DNA from 4 places in the Ramlibacter sp. JJN2-2R genome. Region 1 is predicted to be linked to each of the others. Evidence: predicted binding sites of a transcription regulator. Region 1 holds the regulator's gene; each other region holds the start of a gene.
The links. The regulator FNR, encoded in region 1, switches genes on or off when oxygen is low (the NO sensors DNR and NnrR bind a similar motif). The targets are predictions, from matches to a motif close to TTGATNNNNATCAA.

Region 1 (4,922 bases):
TCGCCTGCGCCACCGCCTTCAGTCCTGCGGTGCCGCGGCGAGCAGCGCGCGCAGCGCGAGCCCGGCGCCCTCGAAGTCCGAGGCGGTGCGGGCGGGCCGCTCCATCGCTTGCTCCAGTTCCTGCTCCATCGCGCGGGCGCGCTCGCCCAGCGCGTCCAGCCCGAACGTGCCGGCCGATCCGGCCAGCGTGTGCACCGCGCGATGCAGTTCCTCCAGCGCCGCTCCGTCGGCGGGCGCGGCGCGGCAGGCGGCCAGGCGGGCCTGCACGTCGGCCAGCCGCGCCGGCAGCTGCGCCCGCCAGTCGCGGCGCAGGGCGGCGTAGCGTTCCTCGAACGAGAGCGGGGCGGCGGACGGCGCGGGGCTCATGGCGGCGAAGGTACCACGCGGCCTGCGCCCGGCCGGGCACGGCGGGGGATCGCAGCGGCGATCAACCTCGTCCTACAGCCCCGGCGGCCGAGCCTGCCTAGCATCCGTGCCAGCCACCCATCCACCCACACCATCACCTGGAGAGCCAGCCATGTCGGGCAGCAACGGGACATCGAGCGGCCGCAAGGACGAACGCATCGACGTGACCTGGGACTACGCGGTCTGCGCGTGGGCCCGGCACTTCAACACCAGCGAGAAGCAGGTCAAGGAAGCCGTCGCCGCCGTCGGGGACCGGGCCGACAGCGTGCGCGCGCACCTGGAAAGCAGGCGCCAGTCGCGCAGCGAGCGGCCGTCCGGCCGCTGAATCAGGCCGCCTGGCGCTCCAGCGCGGGGCCCACGCCCACGGGCGCCGGCGCGCTCAGCACGATGCGCGTGAACAGCCGGTCGTAGCTCGGATCGCGCACGTCGGTGGTGAGCGGGTCGCGCCCGGCCGCGAACTCGGCGTCCAGTTCGGCCCAGTCCTGCGGCCCCAGCGATGCCTGCGCGGCGGGCAGCAGCAGCGTCTCCTCGGCGCGCATGTGGCCCAGGTAGAACTCCACGTAGGCGCCCAGCGCCGCGGCGAAGGCCGCGCGCCGCGGCTCGCCGAGCAGCTCCCAGCCGAGCAGCAGGTGCTGCAGCTCGCGCACCCGCCCTTCCCCCTGCATGTGGTCGGCCTCGAGCTTCTGGATCACCGGCATCAGGTCGGGCCGGGCGCGGGCGATCTTGGGGAACAGCAGGTTCGACTCGCTCGGGTGGTGCAGCCGCTCGGGGAATTCGTCGATGTAGAACAGCATCGCGCGCATCACGTCGAAGAAGCGGCCGGGCGCGTCGCCCGGGCCCCGATCGAGCATCATGCCCAGCGACCGCAGCACCGCGGCCACGGCACCGTGTTCGTCGCGCAGGACCTGCAGGGCGGAGTGGGTGGTCATCCTGGCCTCGCTTTCAGTGCACGCGCGTTTCGAGCGCGCGGGTCAGCCCCGGCAGGTCGAGGATGCGGATGTGGCGCTTGTCCACTTCCAGCAGGCGCTGCTGCTGGAAGGCCGAGAAGGTGCGGCTGACGGTCTCGAGCTTCATGCCCAGGTAGCTGCCGATCTCGGCGCGCGTCATGCGCAGGTGGAACTCGCTGGGCGAGTAGCCGCGCGCCTTCATGCGCTGCGAGATGTTGATCAGGAACGCGGCCAGGCGCTCCTCGGCGTTCATGCTGCCCAGCAGGACCATCAGGCTGTGCTCGCGCACGATCTCGCGGCTCATCAGGCGGCCCATGACCATCTGCAGGTTGGTGCTGCCCACCGACAGCTCGGCCAGCTGCGAATACGGGATCGAGCAGATCTCGGCGTCCTCGAGCGCCGTGGCGCTGCTGGCGTGGCGGCCCTGCGCCAGGCCGTCCAGGCCCATCAGCTCGCCGGCCATGTGGAACCCGCTGACCTGCTCGCGGCCGTCGGCCAGCGTCAGGCTGGACTTGAACGTGCCGCTGCGCACCGCATAGATGTTGTGGAACCCCTCGCCCTCGCGGTACAGCGTCTGTCCGGCCTTGACCTTGCGGCGGCCGAACATCAGGCCGTCCAGCCGCTCCACCTCGTTGCCCGTGAGGCCGCACGGGAGGCACAGGTCCTTCAGGTGGCAGCTCGAGCACAGCGTGGTCAGCGTCGTCGGCGCCGGGGCGCGGGTGTCGCGCACGGGGATGAACTTCATCGGCGCGGGGCGGGCTGCTTCGAGGGTCGCGGTGTTGTTCATTGTTGGTCCTTGGGAAATCAGTGCACGGGACGGGCCGAGACGTCGGCCACGGCGGCGGCGAGCTGGTCGAACTCGCTGCTCTTGTCGAGGAAACGGTCGGCGCCCTCGCCCAGGTACCGCTTGCGGTAGGCGGGCGCCGAGTTGTTGGAGAAGACGACGAAGGCGATGCCGGGCTCGGCCTGGCGCACCGCGCGCAGGACCTGCAGGCCGGTGCCGCCCTCGAGCTGCACGTCCAGGACGACGACGTCCGGCCGGGCGGCCAGGATGCCGTCGATGGATCCCTGCGGCGTCTCGGCCTGGCCGACGATGTCCATCTCGCGCACCGACAGCAGCTGGGCGACCCGCTCGCGGATGGCGGCGGAGTCGTCGGCGAGGAACACTCTCACGTGATGCATGGCGCTGGGCATGGGATGGACTTTGCCCGGCGTCGCCGCCGTCCGACATCGGCGGGCTCCGAACCGCGGCTCGGAGTGCTCCGGAAAACGGCCGGGCGGACCGCCGAGGCGGCCTAGGACGATTCCTAGGCCGCACGTGCCTCGGGGAGGCCCCGTCACTCGTGGCGCAGGGCCTCGATGGGATCCATGCGGGCGGCGCGACGGGCGGGGAAGTAGCCGAACACGACCCCGATCGCGGCCGAGAAGGCAAAGGCCAGCAGCACGATCGAGGGATCGAACACCAGCGGCACGTGCATCAGCCGGGCCAGCAGCACGGACGCGCCGATCGCCAGCGCGATGCCGAGCACCCCGCCCACCGACGACAGCACCACCGCCTCGATCAGGAACTGCAGCAGCACCTCGCGCTCCAGCGCGCCGATGGCCAGCCGCACGCCGATCTCGCGCGTGCGCTCGGTCACGCTCACCAGCATGATGTTCATGATGCCGATGCCGCCCACCAGCAGGCTGACGGCGGCCACGGCCCCCAGCAGCATGGTCATCACCTTGGTCGTGCCCGACAGCGTCTCGGCGATCTGGCGCGTGTCAAGGATGTTGAAGTTGTCCTCGTCCGCGTCGCTCAGCTTGCGGCGCTCGCGCAGCAGCTGCCGGATGGCCTGCTTGACCTGGTCGGCGTCGGCGCCGTCGCGCACCGATACCAGCAGCGTGCCCACGTTCTGGTTGCCGGTCAGGCGCCGCTGCACCGTGTGCAGCGGCAGCACCACCAGGTCGTCCTGGTCCTGGCCCATGCCGGCCTGCCCCTTGGCGGCCAGCACGCCGATCACCTGGCAGGAGAACTGCTTGACGCGCAGCTGCTGGCCCAGCGGGTCGGTGCCGCCGAACAGCTGCCGGCGCACCGTCTCGCCGATCAGGCACACGGCCGCGCCGCTGCGCACCTCCGGCTCGGTGAACAGCCGCCCCGCGGCGACCTTGCGGTTGTTGGTCTCGAAGTAGTCGAGCGTGGAGCCGGTGACCGAGGTGGACCAGTTGCGCCCGGCGTAGACGGCGGTGACGCCGCTGCCCTGCGAGGGGGCCACGGCGCGGATGCCGCCCACCTGGGTGGCAAGGGCCTGGGCGTCCGCCTCCTTGAACGGCGCGGCGCCGGCCTGGTCGCTGCCGGGGCCGAGCCGCTGGCCGGGGCGGACCATCAGCAGGTTGCTGCCCAGGCTGGAGATCTGGTTGGACACCGAGAGCGTGGCGCCGTTGCCCAGCGTCACCATCGTGATCACGGCCGCCACGCCGATCACGATGCCCAGCACCGTGAGGAACGAGCGCATCAGGTTGCGCCGGATCTCGCGCAGCGACAGCAGGAAGGTGTTCCACCACATCTCAGGCCGCCTCCGCCGCGCCGGCGGCCTTGCGGGGCGTGCGCTCGTCGCTGGCGATGTGCCCGTCGACGAACCGCACCACGCGCTGCGCGTACGCGGCCATCTCGGCCTCGTGCGTGACCATGATGATGGTGATGCCGCGCCCGGTGTTCAGCCCGCGCAGCAGCTCCATGATCTCGGCGCCGCGCTGGCTGTCCAGGTTGCCGGTGGGCTCGTCGGCCAGCAGCACGGTGGGACCGGTCACCAGCGCGCGGGCGATGGCCACGCGCTGCTGCTGGCCGCCCGACAACTCGGCCGGCGTGTGGGCCTCGCGGCCGGCCAGGCCCACCGCAGCCAGCGCCTCGCGCGCCTTGGCCCGGCGGGTGGCGGCATCCTCGCCGCGGTACAGCAGCGGCAGCTCCACGTTCTCCTGCGCCGAGGTGCGCGGCAGCAGGTTGAAGCCCTGGAACACGAAACCCAGCTGGCTGCGGCGCAGGCGCGCGCGCTGGTCGCGCGTCATGGTGTGCACCGGGATGCCGTCGAACAGGTACTCGCCCGCGCTCGGCGTGTCCAGGCAGCCGATCATGTTCATGCAGGTCGACTTGCCCGAGCCGCTGGGGCCCATGATGGCGACGAACTCGCCGCGCCGGATGTCCAGGTCGACGTCGCGCAGCGCGTACAGCGCGGCCTGCCCCTGCCCGTAGACGCGGCTGATGCCCCGCAGGCGGATCAGGGGCGTGTCGCCGGCGACCGCCGTCACCGGGCCGCCTCCGCCCGCTGCTCGACCACCACGGCCGCCCCGGGCTGCAGCCCGCCGCCCGCGACCTCCGTCAGGCGGCCGTCCGACAGGCCGGCGGTGACGGGCACGGCCCGGGGCTGGCCGTCCTCCAGCACGTAGACCTGCCGCGCGCCCGCCGTGCTGCGGGTCGAGGCGCGCTTGGGCTGCTGCGGGATGCGCGGCAGCAGCCTGGCGGTGATGCCGCCGCCGGCACTCGCGGCCGCCGCGGCCGGCGTGAAACGCAGCGCCGCGTTGGGCACGAGCAGC
Region 2 (4,922 bases), 1.3 Mb from region 1:
TGCGCCGGGCCGCTGCTGGCCGCCGAGATCGACGCCATCAGCAAGGCGCTGGCCAATCCGAAGCGGCCGCTGGCGGCCATCGTCGCCGGCTCCAAGGTGTCCACCAAGCTGACCATCCTGGAGTCGCTGGCCAGGAACGTCGACCAGCTGATCGTGGGCGGCGGGATCGCCAACACCTTCATGCTGGCCGCGGGGCTGAAGATCGGCAAGTCGCTCGCCGAGGCCGACCTGGTGGGCGAGGCCAAGGCGGTGATCGAGGCGATGAAGGCGCGCGGCGCCGAGGTGCCGATCCCCACCGACGTCGTGACCGCCAAGGCGTTCGCCGCCGACGCGCCGGCCACCGTCAAGCGCGCCAGCGAGGTGGCCGACGACGACCTGATCCTGGACATCGGTCCCGAGACCGCGCGCCGCCTGGCCGAGCAGCTCAAGGCGGCCGGCACCATCGTGTGGAACGGTCCGGTGGGGGTGTTCGAATTCGACGCCTTCGCCCATGGCACCGAGACCATCGCGCGCGCGATCGCCGACTCCGGCGCGTTCAGCATCGCTGGCGGCGGCGACACGCTGGCCGCGATCGCCAAGTACGGCATCGAGAAGGACGTCGGCTACATCTCCACGGGCGGCGGCGCCTTCCTCGAGGTGCTGGAAGGCAAGACGCTGCCGGCCTTCGAGATCCTGGCCAGGCGCGCCGCGGGTTGAGCGCTCAGGCCGGCTGCGGCTGGCTCGTCGCCCGGCCGGCGTAGTCGGTCCAGCAGCGGCGGCCGAAGTCGTACAGCTTGCAGCGCCGGGCGGTGTCGAAGTACCAGCGCCAGGAAAAGCGCTGGATCACGATGCGCCCGGGCAGCATCTCCTCCAGCCGGGCCTGCGCCTGCTTCAGGCGGTACAGCGGGATGCCCATGTCCACGTGGTGCGCGGTGTGCTCCATGATGTGGTGCATCAGCGTGCCGATCGCCAGCGGGAACGTCAGGTGCACGGTCGTCGAGACGAACGGCTGCGCGGCGGACCACTGGCTGCGCTCCTCGTGCCAGGACACGGCCGTGTGCGTGTGGTGCACGTAGACCACGAAGCCGATCATGGCGCACCAGAACAGGAACGGCGCCACCAGGCCGGTGGCCAATAGCAGCGCCACCGATTGCCCGGTGGCCGCGGCGATCGCCGCCAGCGCGCCGGCCCAGGCGAGGGCGAAGGCGCTGACCAGCAGGTTGTCCCACAGGAACACGGCGCGGCGCGTGGGCATGAGCCGGCGGTTGGGGAAGAACATGCGCTTCCACCAGATCTCCACCATGTAGTACAGCCCCGGCGCCCAGCCGCTGCGGTAGATGCGGTCCAGCGCGCGCTGCGCCGGCGGCAGCGCGGCGAATTCCTCGCGCGTGCAGGGCGCCCACACGAAGTCCATGCCCTTGAGGTTGGTGTAGCCGTGGTGCACCACATTGTGCCCCACGTCCCACAGGCTGTAGGGCGTGAGCGAGGGCAGGAACGCGATGCGGCCGATCCACTTGTTCAACGTGCGCCGGGGCGTGAGGCTCTGGTGGCAGGCGTCGTGGCCGATGATGAACAGGCGGCCGGTCACGAAGCCCGCGGCCAGGCCGCAGGCGAGCTTGGCCCACCAGGCCTGCAGCAGGACCGTGCCGGCCAGCGCGGCCAGCAGCAGCAGGTAGTCGGCCACGAGCAGCAGCAGGGCGCGGCCGGTCGTCTTGGCCGACAGGGGCAGCAGCCATTGCCGCAGCACCTTGCGGTGCGGCAGCGGGGCTTCGGGGGGCAGCGGGAGGGATTCGTCCATGGGAGTGAGCGGGGACAGCGTTCGCGTTCGCGGAAAAAAACGGTCGATGCTAGGCCGGGCGCCGGCGTGCGGACCTGATCTGGGTCAACACCACGCGCCATGTGAGAATGGCGAAAAAGCGCTCTCAACCCACAGGAAACCCATGGCCCGTCGTGCCACCAAGATCGTCGCCACCCTCGGCCCCGCCTCCAGCGACCCCAAGCTCCTCGAACAGATGATCCGCGCGGGCGTCAACGTCGTGCGCCTGAATTTCAGCCACGGCAAGGCGCAGGACCACATCGACCGCGCCATGCTCGTTCGCGAGGCGGCGCAGAAGGCCGGCCGCGAGGTCGCCATCATGGCCGACCTGCAGGGGCCCAAGATCCGCGTCGGCAAGTTCGCCGACGGCAAGGTGACGCTGGAGCCGGGCATGAAGTTCGTGCTGGACGCCTCGCGCGCCGAGCCGGGCGACATCCACGGCGTCGGCCTGGACTACAAGGAGCTGCCGCGCGACGTGCGCACCGGCGACGTGCTGCTGCTCAATGACGGCCTGATCGTGCTGACCGTCGACGAGGTGCGCGGCGAGCAGGTGCGCACCACCGTCAAGCTCGGGGGCGTGCTGTCCAACAACAAGGGCATCAACAAGCAGGGCGGCGGCCTCACCGCGCCGGCGCTGACGGCCAAGGACATGGAGGACATCCGCACCGCCATGAGCTTCCAGGCCGACTACGTGGCCGTGAGCTTTCCCAAGACCGCCACCGACATGGAGATGGCGCGCCAGCTGTGCAACGTCGCCGGCGCGGATTACCGGCACAAGCCGGGCCTGATCGCCAAGATCGAGCGCGCCGAGGCAATCCCCAACCTCGAGTCCATCCTGCGCGCCAGCGACGGCATCATGGTCGCGCGCGGCGACCTCGCGGTCGAGGTCGGCAATGCGGCCGTGCCCGCGCTGCAAAAGAAGATGATCCGGCTGGCGCGCCAGTGCGACAAGCTGGTGATCACCGCCACCCAGATGATGGAGTCGATGATCACCAACCCGGTGCCCACGCGCGCCGAGGTGAGCGACGTCGCCAACGCGGTGCTGGACGGCACCGACGCCGTGATGCTCAGCGCCGAGACCGCGGCCGGCAAGTACCCGCTGGAGACCATCATCGAGATGGCCAACATCTGTGCCGAGGCCGAGATGGCCGAGGACGTGCGGCTCGATGCGGACTTCAGCGGCATGAGCTTCTCGCGCATCGACCAGTCCATCGCCATGGGCGCGCTGTTCACGGCCTACCACCTCGGGTGCAAGGCGATCGTGGCGCTCACCGATTCGGGCTCCACGCCGCTGTGGATGAGCCGGCATCGCATCCACATCCCGATCTATGCGCTCACGCCCAAGCTGGAGACGCAGCGCAAGATGGCGCTGTACCGCAACGTGCGGCCGCTGCTGATGGACCAGAGCGCCGAGCGCGACACCGCGCTGGGCGACGCCGAGGCGCACCTCAAGCGCCGCGGCATCGTCGCCTCGGGCGACATCTACGCCATCACCTGCGGCGAGCCGATGGGGGCGCCCGGTGGCACCAACATGCTCAAGGTCTGCCGCGTCGCCTGACGGCGGCCCTGCCACCGGCGCGACGAACCCGGGCGGCGCATTGCGTCCTTCGCGCATGCACGATCCTTCCTGCGCCGGCATGACGCGGCGCGCCGGCCTGCTGGCCGCGGCGACGGCCCTGCTGGGCGGCTGCTCGGCCACGCGCGCGCTCGACGCGCTCGTGCCGGACGACAGCTACCGGGGCGACGCCGGCATCGCCTACGGCGCCCACCCGCGCCAGCGCCTGGACACCTACCTGCCGCTGCGAGCCGGCGCGCCCGTCCCGCTGGTCGCGTTCTTCTATGGCGGCAGCTGGACGCACGGCGATCGCGCCGACTATCGCTTCGTCGGCGAGGCGCTCGCCTCCCAGGGCATCGCCTGCGTGGTGGCCGACTACCGGCTGAGCCCGCAGGTGCGCTGGCGCGACATCCTCTCGGACTGCGCGGCGGCCCTGCGCTGGTGCGCGGACCACGCCGCGTCCCTCGGTGCCGATCCGCGCCAGCTGTTCGCCATGGGCCACAGTGCGGGCGCCTACAACGCCGCCATGCTGGCCCTGGACCCGCGCTGGCTCGGCGCGCACGGGCTGCAGCCGCAGCGGCTGGCCGGCTGGATCGGCATCGCCGGGCCGTACGACTTCCTGCCGATCGGCGACCCGCAGACGCAGGTCGCGTTCGACTGGCCCCGCACGCCCGCCGACAGCCAGCCGATCGAGCACGTTTCCGCGGCGGCGCGGCCCGCGCTGCTGCTGGCCGGCGGCCGGGACACGGTGGTGAACCCGCAGCGCAGCACGGTCGGCCTGGCGGAGCGGCTGCAGGCCGCGGGCGTGCCGGTGCGCCTGCGGTTGTTCGAGCAGCTCAACCATGCCACGGCGCTCGGCGCGATCGCGCGGCCCCTGCAGTGGCTGGCGCCGGTGCGCGAGGAGGTCCTGGCCTTCGTGCGCGAGCCGGCCCACGGCCGCGCCTGAGCCCACGGCGCGGGACCCCGCCGGTAGAATTCCCGCAGTCAGCCGAGTGGTCCCGCGGCCGCTGCGGCACCCCGGTTTCTTCACCATCCAGGACTGCACCATGCCCCTCGTTTCCATGCGCGAACTGCTGGACCATGCCGCCGAGAACGGCTATGGCATCCCGGCCTTCAACGTCAACAACCTCGAGCAGGTGCAGGCCGTGATGGAAGCGGCCCGGGAGACCGGCGCGCCGGTGATCCTGCAGGCCAGCGCGGGCGCCCGCAAGTACGCCGGCGAGCCCTTCATCAAGCACCTGATCCAGGCGGCGCTCGAGGCCTATCCCGAGATCCCGCTGGTGATGCACCAGGACCACGGCCAGAGCCCCGAGATCTGCGCCGGCGCCATCAAGCTGGGCTTCTCGTCGGTGATGATGGACGGCTCGCTCGAGGCCGACGGCAAGACCATCGCCAGCTACGAGTACAACGTGGACGTCACCCGCAAGGTGGTCGACATGGCGCACAAGCTGGGCGTCACCGTCGAGGGCGAGCTGGGCTGCCTGGGGTCGCTGGAGACGATGAAGGGCGACAAGGAGGACGGCCACGGCACCGACTCGACCATGACGCGCGAGCAGCTGCTGACCGATCCCG
Region 3 (4,922 bases), 1.5 Mb from region 1:
GTGGAGCCGACCACGATGGCGATCAGCGCCCAGAACAGGAAGTCCACGCCCAGCTTCTGGAACTTGGGCTCGCGGCCGCCGAGCAGCGGCGCGATGTACAGGCCGGTGGCCAGCCACGCGGTGGCGATCCAGAACACGCCCACCTGGGTGTGGATGGTGCGGCTGGTGACGTAGGGCAGCAGTTCGGAGATCGGCAGGCCGAAGAACGAGCTGCCCTCGACGGCGTAGTGCGCGGTGACGGCGCCCATGCCGATCTGCAGCAGCAGCAGGCCGGCGACGGCGAAGAAGTACTTGCGCGTGGCCTTCATCGAAGGCGTGACGGTGGCTTCGAGCATGGGGTCGGCCTTCGGCGGCACGGCCTCCTCCTCGTGCTTGCCGGCGCCGTGCAGCCACAGCATGGCGGCGATGCCCGCCAGCAGCAGGATGATGCTGGCCATCGACCACATGGCGGCCGAGGTCGTCATGGTGTTGCCCACCAGCGGCTCGGGCGGCCAGTTGCTGGTGTACGACAGGCCGGCCTCGCCGGGCCGGTCGGTCACCGCCGACCAGGCGCTCCAGAAGAAGAACGCGGCCAGGTCGGCGCGGTCGGCGGCGTCGGGCACGGTGCCTTCGCGCATGGCGTACTGCTCGCGCAGGTGGGCCAGCGAGGGCGCGTCGCCGAACAGCGCGCGGTAGTGGTCGCCGACTTCGGTGATGGCGCGGCCGCGCACGTCGGACACCGTCACCTTGCCGGTGGCGGCGTCGTAGGTGTTGCGGCGCATCTCGTCCTTCAGCGAGGCGTCGACCGCGCCGCGCTGGGCGGGCGTGAGGCCGCTGGCGTCGCTGGCGATCTCGCGGGTGCGCAGCGCCTGCAGCGTGGTGGCCTCGCGGTGCAGCCAGTCGGCCGACCAGTCGGGCGCGACGTAGGCGCCGTGGCCCCAGACGCTGCCCTGCTGCTGGCCGCCGGCGGCCAGCCAGACCTGCTGGCCGTGCTGGATCTGCTCGCCGGTGAACAGCACCTTGCCGCCGGTGGTGACGACCGCGGCGGGAATGGGCGGCGCCGAGACATAGATCTGCCAGCCCAGGTAGCCCAGGGCCCCGAACGACAGGACGAAGATCAGCCCCAGCCAGCGCCAGAGCGTGTTGTTGTTCCTCATGGTTTCCTCCGGTGTTTCAGTGGCCGCCGCCGCCGCAGGCGCCGCAGCAGCTGCCGGCGGGTTCGGCGGGACGCACGCGCGTGATGCCCACGCGCCAGGTCTGGGGGCCGCGCTCGAGGTACGCCCACTCGTATTCGGCGGGCGCGAGCAGCTCGAACTGCCGCTGCAGCGGCTGCGGGTCGTGGTCGTTCACGAGTTCCAGCGTCTGGCCGTTGGCGAGTTCCTGGAACGTGGCGAAGATCAGGGGGTGCCGGTGTCGCGGCTCGATCTTGCGGACGTCGATGCTGGCGGCATATGCGGACATGTCGGGGAGCTCCTTTCCAGAAGGTGTATTGCGAATGCACCTATTAGACGAGCCGGCCCCCGGGTTGCCGTTGATCTAGATCAAATCGTGTCCGTCCGCCCCCAGTCAGCCGCGCGCAACGACAATGCGGGCATGTGCAGCACGAGTCCCGGGGCGGTGCGATGAAACGGCCGAAGCGGCTTCGGCTTCCCCCGCTCAAGCAACTGGGCCCCGGCCTGATCACCGGCGCCGCCGACGACGATCCGAGCGGGATCGCCACCTATTCGCAGGCCGGCGCCCAGTTCGGCATGTCCATGCTGTGGACGATGGTGTTCACGCTGCCGCTGATGACGTCGATCCAGAACATCAGCGCCCGCATCGGCTACGTCACCGGGCACGGGCTGGCCGCCAACATCAAGCGCAGCTTCCCGCGTCCGGTGGTGCTGGGCGTGGTCGGCCTGCTGCTGCTGGCCAACACGCTGAACATCGCGGCCGACTTCGCCGCCATGGGCGAGGCCCTGCGGCTGCTGGTGGGCGGCTCGCCGCACGTCTATGCCGTCACCTTCGGGCTCGCCACCCTGGTGCTGCAGGTGTTCCTGCCGTACCGGCGCTACGTGGCCTGGCTCAAATGGCTCACGCTGGCGCTGCTCGCCTACGTCGGCGTGGCCTTCCTGGTCCACCTGGACTGGCGCGAGGTGCTGGTGCGCACGGTGACGCCGCACCTGCCCATGAACCGCGACAGCCTGCTGACCATCGTCGCCGTGTTCGGCACCACCATCAGCCCCTACCTGTTCTTCTGGCAGGCGGCGCAGGAGGTGGAGGACAAGGAGGCCGGGGCGCCGCACACGCGCGCCGAGGTGCGGCGCCACCTGCGGCGCATCAAGTGGGACACGCGCATCGGGATGGCGTTCTCCAACCTGATCGCCTACTTCATCATCCTGGCCACTGCCGCCACCCTGCACGCGGCGGGCATCACCGACATCCAGACGTCGGCGCAGGCCGCCCAGGCGCTGCGGCCGGTGGCCGGCGACTGGGCGTTCCTGCTGTTCGCGCTGGGCATCATCGGCACCGGCCTGCTGGCGGTGCCGGTGCTGGCCGGTTCGGCCGCCTACGCGGTCGCCGAAGTGGCGGGCTGGGAGGGCAGCCTCACGCTGCGCCTGGAGGAAGGCGAAGGCCGGGGCTTCTACGGCGTGATCGCGGTGGCCACGCTGGGCGGCGTGGCGCTGTGCTTCACGCCGTTCGATCCGGTCAAGGAGCTGTTCTGGTCGGCGGTGCTCAATGGCGTGATCGCGGTGCCGATCATGGTGGTGATGATGCTGCTGGGCACGCGCGAGTCGGTGATGGGCGCGCACGTGATCGGCCGGCGGCTGCGCTGGCTGGGCTGGGCCGCCACCGCCGCGATGGCCGGCGTGGTGGTCGCGCTGGCGGTGACGAGCCTGGGCTGACGCGCGGCCGCGGGGCGGCGGCGGGCGGCCCGTTCAGGCGCCGATGACCTGGCAGCCCCCGACGCCGGCCAGCAGGTGGTTGACCTGCTGCGCCAGCGAGCCGAACCAGCGCTCGCCCGCCGGCGCGCAGGACGCGTCCAGCACGATGCGGTCGCAGCCCAGTTCCTGCGCGGTGCGGGCGATCGTCTCGGCGCGCCGGCCGACGCGCACGACGGCGCGGTGGCGCACGTCGGCGGCGGCCAGGAGCGCCTGCGCCGGCGCGAGCTCCTCCAGGCCGGCTTCGTGCTGCAGGCGCTCGAGTTCGGCCGGCCGGAAGTACGACGCCACATGGCCGGACACCGGCGGCTGCACGCTCAGCAGGTAGACCGGAACGTCCTCGCGCCGGTGGATCCGGATCGCTTCGGCCAGGGCGCGCTGGGCTTGCGCGCCCTGGCCGTCGATGGGCACCAGGATCTGGGCCAAGGGAGCGTCCTTCAGGCCGCGGTCTTGTCGGCGACGGTCTGCTGGGCGGCCAGGCGCGCCAGGTACTTGCCCACCGCGATGACCAGCAGCGCGCCGGCGGCGGGGGCGATGACGTGCAGCGTGTGCTGCTGGGCCGCCCAGACGTTGATGGCGGGATCGGACAGGGCCATCTCGCCCGCGACCCAGCCCAGCAGGCCGGCGCCCAGCGTGATGATCATCGGGAAGCGCGTCATCAGCTTCAGGATGAGGGTGCTGCCGAAGATGATCAGCGGGATGCTGATCACCAGGCCGATGACCAGCAGGCCCACGTGGCCCTTGGCGGCCGCGGCGACGCCGATCACGTTGTCCAGGCTCATGACCAGGTCGGCGATGACGATGGTCTTGATCGCGCTGATCAGGTTCGAGTGGCTCTCGAGATCGCCCTCGTCGTCCTCGCCCTTGAGCAGGCCGATGCCGATCCACACCAGCAGCGCGGCGCCGATCAGCTTGAGGTACGGCAGCGTGAGCAGGTAGACGGCGAAGAACGTGAGGACCAGGCGCAGCACGATGGCGCCGACGCTGCCGAAGATGATGGCCTTCTTCTGCTGGTGCGCGGGCAGCGAGCGGCACGCCAGGGCGATGACGACGGCGTTGTCGCCGCTCAGCACGATGTTGATCAAGATGATCTGGGCCAGTGCGATCCAGAACTCGGGGGTGGACACCACGTCCATGTCGTCTCCTCGGAATGCGATGGGGCGCGCCACCGGCGTGGGGGCGCCCGCCGAGGATAGAGAGGCAGGCTGTCGGCTCCTTGTCGCCCAGCTGTCTGCAGCCTTACACGGGCGTGGCCGTACGGGGTTCGGGGGGCGGGAAGTGCACCGTGAAGCGGTTGCCGGTGCCGTCCTGGTCCTCCTGCACCGAGATGCGCGCGCCGTGCAGCGCCGCGATCTCGCTGACGATCGCCAGCCCCAGGCCGCTGCCATCGGTGCGGCCACCGAGCAGCCGGTGGAATCGCTCGAACACGCGGGTGCGCTCCTCCGGCGGGATGGTGGGGCCGTCGTCGCTGATGGACAGCAGGCGCTCCTCGCCGTCGCGGCCGACGGCGACGGTCACGCGCCCGCCCTCGCGGCTGTATCGCACCGCGTTGTCGATCAGGTTGTTCAGCAGGTCGCGCAGGCGGTCCGGGTCGGCGTCGATCCGCAACGGGCCCTCCGGGCCCTCGAAGCCCAGGTCGATGGCGCGGTGCAGCGCCTGCGGCACCCACTCCATGCTGATCTCCAGCGCGAACGCCGCCAGGTCCACCGCCTGCAGGCGCACCGCGGCGGCCGCGCCCGGTTCGTTGCGGGCCAGCGCGAGCAGCTGCTGCACGATGCGCGCGAGCCGCTCGGCGCTGACGTACAACTGCGCGAGCGAGTGGCGCACCCGCTCGGGGTCGCGCTCGCCCAGCGCCAGCTCGATCTGCGCCTTCAGCCCCGCCACGGGGGTCTTCAGCTGGTGCGCCGCGTCGGCGACGAAGCGGTTCTGTGCGTCCAGCGTGGTGCCCACGCGCAGCATGAGCGCGTTGACCTCGTCGACCAGCGGCCGCACCTCCTCGGGCACGCCGTGCGGCTCCAGCGG
Region 4 (4,922 bases), 1.6 Mb from region 1:
GTAGTCCTGGCCGTTGACCGTGACCTTGCCCGACAGGCCGCGCAGCACGACGTCGATCGCCTTCTGCATGCCGCCGGCAAAGTAGTCGGACTTGGCAAGGGGCGGGAACACGCCGGGCATGCCCGCGCCGTTGGCCTGGTGGCACACCGAGCAGGTGCCGGCGAACAGCGCCTGGCCGGCCTTGATCTGGTCGTCGGGCGTCAGCTTGCCGGCCGCGGCGGTCTGGGTGGCATGGGCCACGGCGGCGAGGTTGGGGCCGGCGCGGTCGCCGAGGTAGACCGCATCGAGCTCCTTGCCCGAGTAGATGCCCTTGTTCTCGGCGCCGTCGATCTTCAGGATCGCGAGCGCGCCCTTGTTGAAGGCGCGGAAGATCGAGTGGTCGACCATCACGTAGCTGCCCGGCACGCGCGCCTTGAAGGTCGCGATGGCGGCGCCGCCGGCGGGGATCAGGGTGGTCTGCACGTTCTTCTGCACGTTGCTGCCGCCCTCGAAGCGCACCTGGTCGAAGATGGCGCCGATCACGTGGAAGCTGGACACCAGGTTCGGGCCGCCGTTGCCCACGTACAGGCGCACCGTCTCGCCGACCTTGGCGGTCATGGCCTTGTCGCCGGTGAGCGCGCCTTCCGCGCCGTTGAACAGCACGTAGGTGGGCTTCTCGTCGATGGCCTTCTCCATGTCGAACGGCTGGTCGCCCTTCTCGCGGTACTTGCCGGTGGTGTAGAAGTCGCCCTGCATCACGTAGTACTCGCGATCGACCTTGGGCAGGCCGTTGGGCGGCTCCACCAGGATCAGGCCGTACATGCCGTTGGCCACGTGCATGCCCACCGGCGCGGTGGCGCAGTGGTAGACGTAGATGCCTTCGTTGAGGGCCTTGAAGGTGAACTGCGACTCGTGGCCGGGCGCGGTGAAGCTGGAGGCCGCGCCGCCGCCCGGGCCGGTGACGCCGTGCAGGTCGATGTTGTGCGGCATCTTGCTGCCCGGATGGTTCTTCAGGTGGAATTCCACCGTGTCGCCCTGGCGCACGCGGATGAAGCTGCCCGGCACGGTGCCGCCGAAGGTCCAGAAGGTGTAGTTCACGCCCTCGGAGATCTGCATCGTCTTCTCGACCACCTCGAGGTCGACGATCACCTTGGCCGGATAGTTGCGGTTGGTCGGCGGCGGCACGTGCGGCGGGCTGGTGAGCACCGCGTGGATCGGCGCGCCCTTGGGCGGGCCGAAGTCGCCGGAGGCCTTGGGCGCGGCGAGCGACAGCAGCGGCGCGCACACAGCGGCCGCCAGGACGAGCATGCGCGACGTGCGCAGCAGCGGGGGGACTCTCAGGCTGGTCATGTTGTTGTTCCTCGATCGATGCATGAGGTGCATCCGGGATCAACCTTAGGCGCCGCCCTGCTCGGCCGTGTTGACGCACGTCAAGCGGGCATGCGCGCCGCGGCGCGGGCACCACGCCGCCGACCGGCGCGACCGCGCGCACGCCCCGCGCGGGCTCGCGGGGCGATCGATGCGTTGCGGGAGCGGGGACCCCGTCAGCCGGGCTTGCCGTCCAGCCGCGGGCGCGCCAGCACGGGTGCGTAGCGCACCGTGAAGAGCGCGAAGCCGGCCGCCCACAGCAGCGCGGCGCCCAGCAACGCCTGCAGCGTGGCGGCAGGCGCGATGAGCGGCAGCAGCACGCGCACCAGCGCCGCGGCCGCGACGAGGACGTAGCACGCGGTGTCCCAGCCGTCGGCGCGCAGCGGCCGCGCGGTGTGGCCGCGCGAGGTGCGCGTCATCATGCCGATCACCAGCGCGCCGAGCGCGCCGGTGGTGAGCGCATGCGTCGCGAGCGACGGCGTGGCCGCACCCACCGCCGCGGCCGCCCGCAGCGCCAGGTGCAGCGGGATCCACGCGTACCCGAGGTGCAGCACCCACACCAGCGGCACGCGCAGCGTGCGCCAGGGCTTCCACAGCAGCCAGCGCGCCAGGTGCGCGGCCGCGGCGAGGCCGGCCACCAGCGCCACCAGCGCGGGCGGGGCGCGCAGCACGTCCAGCGCCAGCAGCGCGAGCACCGCGCCGAGCGCGGACCGGTCGACCCACTCGCGGCGCTGCGCATCCGCGCCCGGCACGCCGTTGTTGGTGAACATGGGGATCACCCGGCCGGCCATCACGCACAGGATGAACAGCACGACGTCGAGCGCGAGCTGGATGCCGGCCCAGCCGGGCACCGTCCAGGCGCCCAGCTGGTGCAGGTGCACCGCCAGGGTGGCGAGCGACAGCAGCACCAGCAGCGCGGGGAAGAAGTAGTTGCGCCGGTTGCGCGCCGCGAGGAAGGGGATGGCCAGCGCGATCGCGGCGGCGAGCGGGAACGCGGCGTTCACCAGCGCGGAGGCCCACCCGAACGGCGACAGCACCAGCACGCGCCCGGCCAGCCACAGCGCGGCCAGGCCCGCCAGCGGCCAGCCGGTGGGCGTGGGCCGCTGGCTCCAGTTGCGCCCGGCGGTGAAGAGAAAGCCCACGATCACCGGCAGCGCGAAGCCGAACAGCATCTCGTGCGCGTGCCACAGCGGCCCCGGCAGGTACGGCGCGCGCAGCCAGCCCGTGACCTGCAGGCCCCACAAGGCGATCGACAGCGCGCCGAACGCGCCGGCGAGCAGGTAGAAGGGCCGGAACCCCAGCTGCCAGAGCGCGAAGCCGCCACCGGCGCGGCGGGCCGGTTCCTCGATGTGCAGGAAGCCGGTCATCCGCAGGCCCCCACGTGGCCGCACTGGGTGCAGAACTCGCAGCCGTCCTTGCGGATCACCGCGTGGGCGCCGCACTCGGGGCACTTGGTGCCCGCCATCGCGGTGCCGGCGACGCCGACCGCCGGCGCGGGGGTGGCCAGCGCCGGCGCGCTCTCGCCGCGGCGGCGCGCGATCAGCGTCTGGATCGCATAGGCGATGGCGGCGACCTCCGAGTCGTGCCACAGCGGCACCTCGGCGCCGTCGGCGCGCCGGTACGTGCCCAGCCGCACCGGGCCGCGGTCCCACGCGACCTTGCGCATGTCGGCCAGCGCGCGGTCGAGGAAGCCCCCGCGCGCGGCCAGCGACAGCAGCCGCATGCTGGCCGTGATCCACTGCTGCGACTCGCCGTGCTGGCCCACCGGCATGAAGAACTCGATGGCGCGCTCCTGCCCGCCCGCCACGGGCAGGAACGAGACCACCAGGTACAGCGTCTGGCGGCCCTGCTGGGTCCAGTACTCGACCTTCTCGGCCATCGCGGGCAGCGTGCCGCGCGGGCGGCTCTCGATGACGGCGCGCATCGGGTCCGGCGCCGGCACCGCGGGCCGGTCCGGCGCCGCCTGCGGCACGGGCCCGGCCTCGAGCACCGAGCCGACGATGGTGTTGGGGCGGTAGGTGGCCAGCCCCTTGAGCCCCGCGCGCCAGGCCTGCAGGTACAGGTCCTTGAAGTCGTCGTAGGGGTAGTCGGCCGGGATGTTCACCGTCTTGGAGATCGCGGTGTCCACGTACGGCTGCACCGCTTCCATCATCGCCAGGTGGGCCGATGCGGGCATCTCCAGCGCCGAGACGAAGTAGTCCGGGCGTTGCGCGCCCTCGCCGGCCAGCGCGCGGTACAGGCGCCAGGCGTGGTCCACCACCTCGTACTCGGCGGTGCTGCCGTCGGCCTCGCGCTTCTTGCGCCGGTAGGTCCAGGAGAACGGCGGCTCGATGCCGTTGGATGCGTTGTCGGCGAACGCCAGGCTCACCGTGCCGGTGGGCGCCACCGACAGCAGGTGGCTGTTTCGGATGCCGTGCGCGCGGATCGCCTCGCGCAGCGGCGCGTCCAGCCGGCTGGCGAAGGTGCCTTCGCGCAGGTAGCCGTCGGCGTCGAACGCCGGAAAGGCGCCCTTCTCCCGCGCCAGCTCCACCGACGCGGCATAGGCGGCATCGCGCATCGCGCGTGCGATGCGCACCGCCATCGCCCGGCCGTCCGGTTCGTCGTAGCGCAGGCGCAGCATGGCCAGCGCGTTGCCCAGGCCGGTGAAGCCCACGCCGATGCGGCGCTTGGCCCGCGCCTCGGCCTGCTGCTGCGGCAACGGCCAGTGCGTGAGGTCCAGCACGTTGTCCAGCGCGCGCACCTGCACGGCGGTCGCCTGCGCGAACTGCTCGAAGTCGAACGCCGGCTCGCCGCCGAAGCCGAACGGGTGGTGCACGAAGCGCGTCAGGATGATGGGGCCGAGGTCGCAGCAGCCGTAGGCGGGCAGCGGCTGTTCGCCGCAGTTGTGGACGTAGAGGCCGTTGGCATCGAACGCATGCACGTCGCGCACCGTGACGTCGTACACCTCCTCGTCGCCATCAGTCTCGAGGGACTCGACGGTTGCCGTGAAGCGCTCCCGGTTGAGCGCGCGCCGGTAGGCCCCCATGGCCTGCTCCAGACGCTGGCGCTTCTCGGTGTCGGCGAAGCCGACGCGCTCCTCGAAGACCTGCAGGTTGGAGCCGCTGACCACCAGTTCGTGCACCGGCCGTGCGTCATCAGCCGCCCGGCCGCCCCTGCCGTCGGGCATCACCCGCCGCAAGGCGGGCTTGCGGTTGCGGTACAGCGTGCTCGCGATGCCCAGGCGCAGGAGCATGCGTTGCGCGGCAGCCAGCAGCGCAGGATCGCTCTGCGTCAGGCGGACGTTCACGCCCTTCTCCTGGTTGCCCTGCACGGAGCCGTCCGCATCGAAGAGGCCGCGCAGCAAGCCGCACGCGAAGTCGCTGGACTGGCGTTCGATGTCCGGCGTGATGGTCTTGTTCCCGGGTCGCAGGCCCATCCGGGTCGCGAGATCGCGCAGGGCGGCAGAGGCCAGCCTCATCTCTCCGCGACCGTCTCCGACCGGGCGCTGGAAGCCGCGGAAATCGGCGCGATGCGGCAGCGTGCGCGCAGCGGCTTCGGCCGCCGCCACGATGCCCGCGGCGCCGCCCAGGTCCGTG

Region 2: AC3ANR_RS00870 (fatty acid desaturase) is a predicted target of FNR. The motif match lies at 1,852-1,865, and genes of this name have one in related genera.
Region 3: AC3ANR_RS19325 (DUF2249 domain-containing protein) is a predicted target of FNR. The motif match lies at 1,511-1,524, and genes of this name have one in related genera.
Region 4: nirK (copper-containing nitrite reductase) is a predicted target of FNR. The motif match lies at 1,400-1,413, and genes of this name have one in related genera.

What each region holds. Positions count from the first base shown of each region.
Region 1 is NZ_CM173226.1:1,423,357-1,428,278, reverse strand. Features, by position in the region: gene AC3ANR_RS07030 (PP2C family protein-serine/threonine phosphatase) at 1-13, opposite strand, end outside; gene AC3ANR_RS07025 (Hpt domain-containing protein) at 19-366, opposite strand; gene AC3ANR_RS07020 (DUF3606 domain-containing protein) at 518-730, shown strand; gene AC3ANR_RS07015 (hemerythrin domain-containing protein) at 732-1,334, opposite strand; gene fnr (fumarate/nitrate reduction transcriptional regulator Fnr) at 1,348-2,097, opposite strand; gene AC3ANR_RS07005 (response regulator) at 2,157-2,534, opposite strand; gene AC3ANR_RS07000 (ABC transporter permease) at 2,690-3,898, opposite strand; gene AC3ANR_RS06995 (ABC transporter ATP-binding protein) at 3,900-4,637, opposite strand; gene AC3ANR_RS06990 (efflux RND transporter periplasmic adaptor subunit) at 4,634-4,922, opposite strand, start outside.
Region 2 is NZ_CM173226.1:157,288-162,209, reverse strand. Features, by position in the region: gene AC3ANR_RS00875 (phosphoglycerate kinase) at 1-696, shown strand, start outside; gene AC3ANR_RS00870 (fatty acid desaturase) at 701-1,777, opposite strand; gene pyk (pyruvate kinase) at 1,920-3,353, shown strand; gene AC3ANR_RS00860 (alpha/beta hydrolase) at 3,409-4,296, shown strand; gene fba (class II fructose-bisphosphate aldolase) at 4,397-4,922, shown strand, end outside.
Region 3 is NZ_CM173226.1:3,970,021-3,974,942, forward strand. Features, by position in the region: gene AC3ANR_RS19320 (nitric-oxide reductase large subunit) at 1-1,136, opposite strand, end outside; gene AC3ANR_RS19325 (DUF2249 domain-containing protein) at 1,153-1,440, opposite strand; gene AC3ANR_RS19330 (Nramp family divalent metal transporter) at 1,602-2,864, shown strand; gene AC3ANR_RS19335 (universal stress protein) at 2,898-3,326, opposite strand; gene AC3ANR_RS19340 (TerC family protein) at 3,338-4,036, opposite strand; gene AC3ANR_RS19345 (sensor histidine kinase N-terminal domain-containing protein) at 4,140-4,922, opposite strand, start outside.
Region 4 is NZ_CM173226.1:3,958,038-3,962,959, forward strand. Features, by position in the region: gene nirK (copper-containing nitrite reductase) at 1-1,287, opposite strand, end outside; gene AC3ANR_RS19285 (NnrS family protein) at 1,524-2,714, opposite strand; gene AC3ANR_RS19290 (LAGLIDADG family homing endonuclease) at 2,711-4,922, opposite strand, start outside.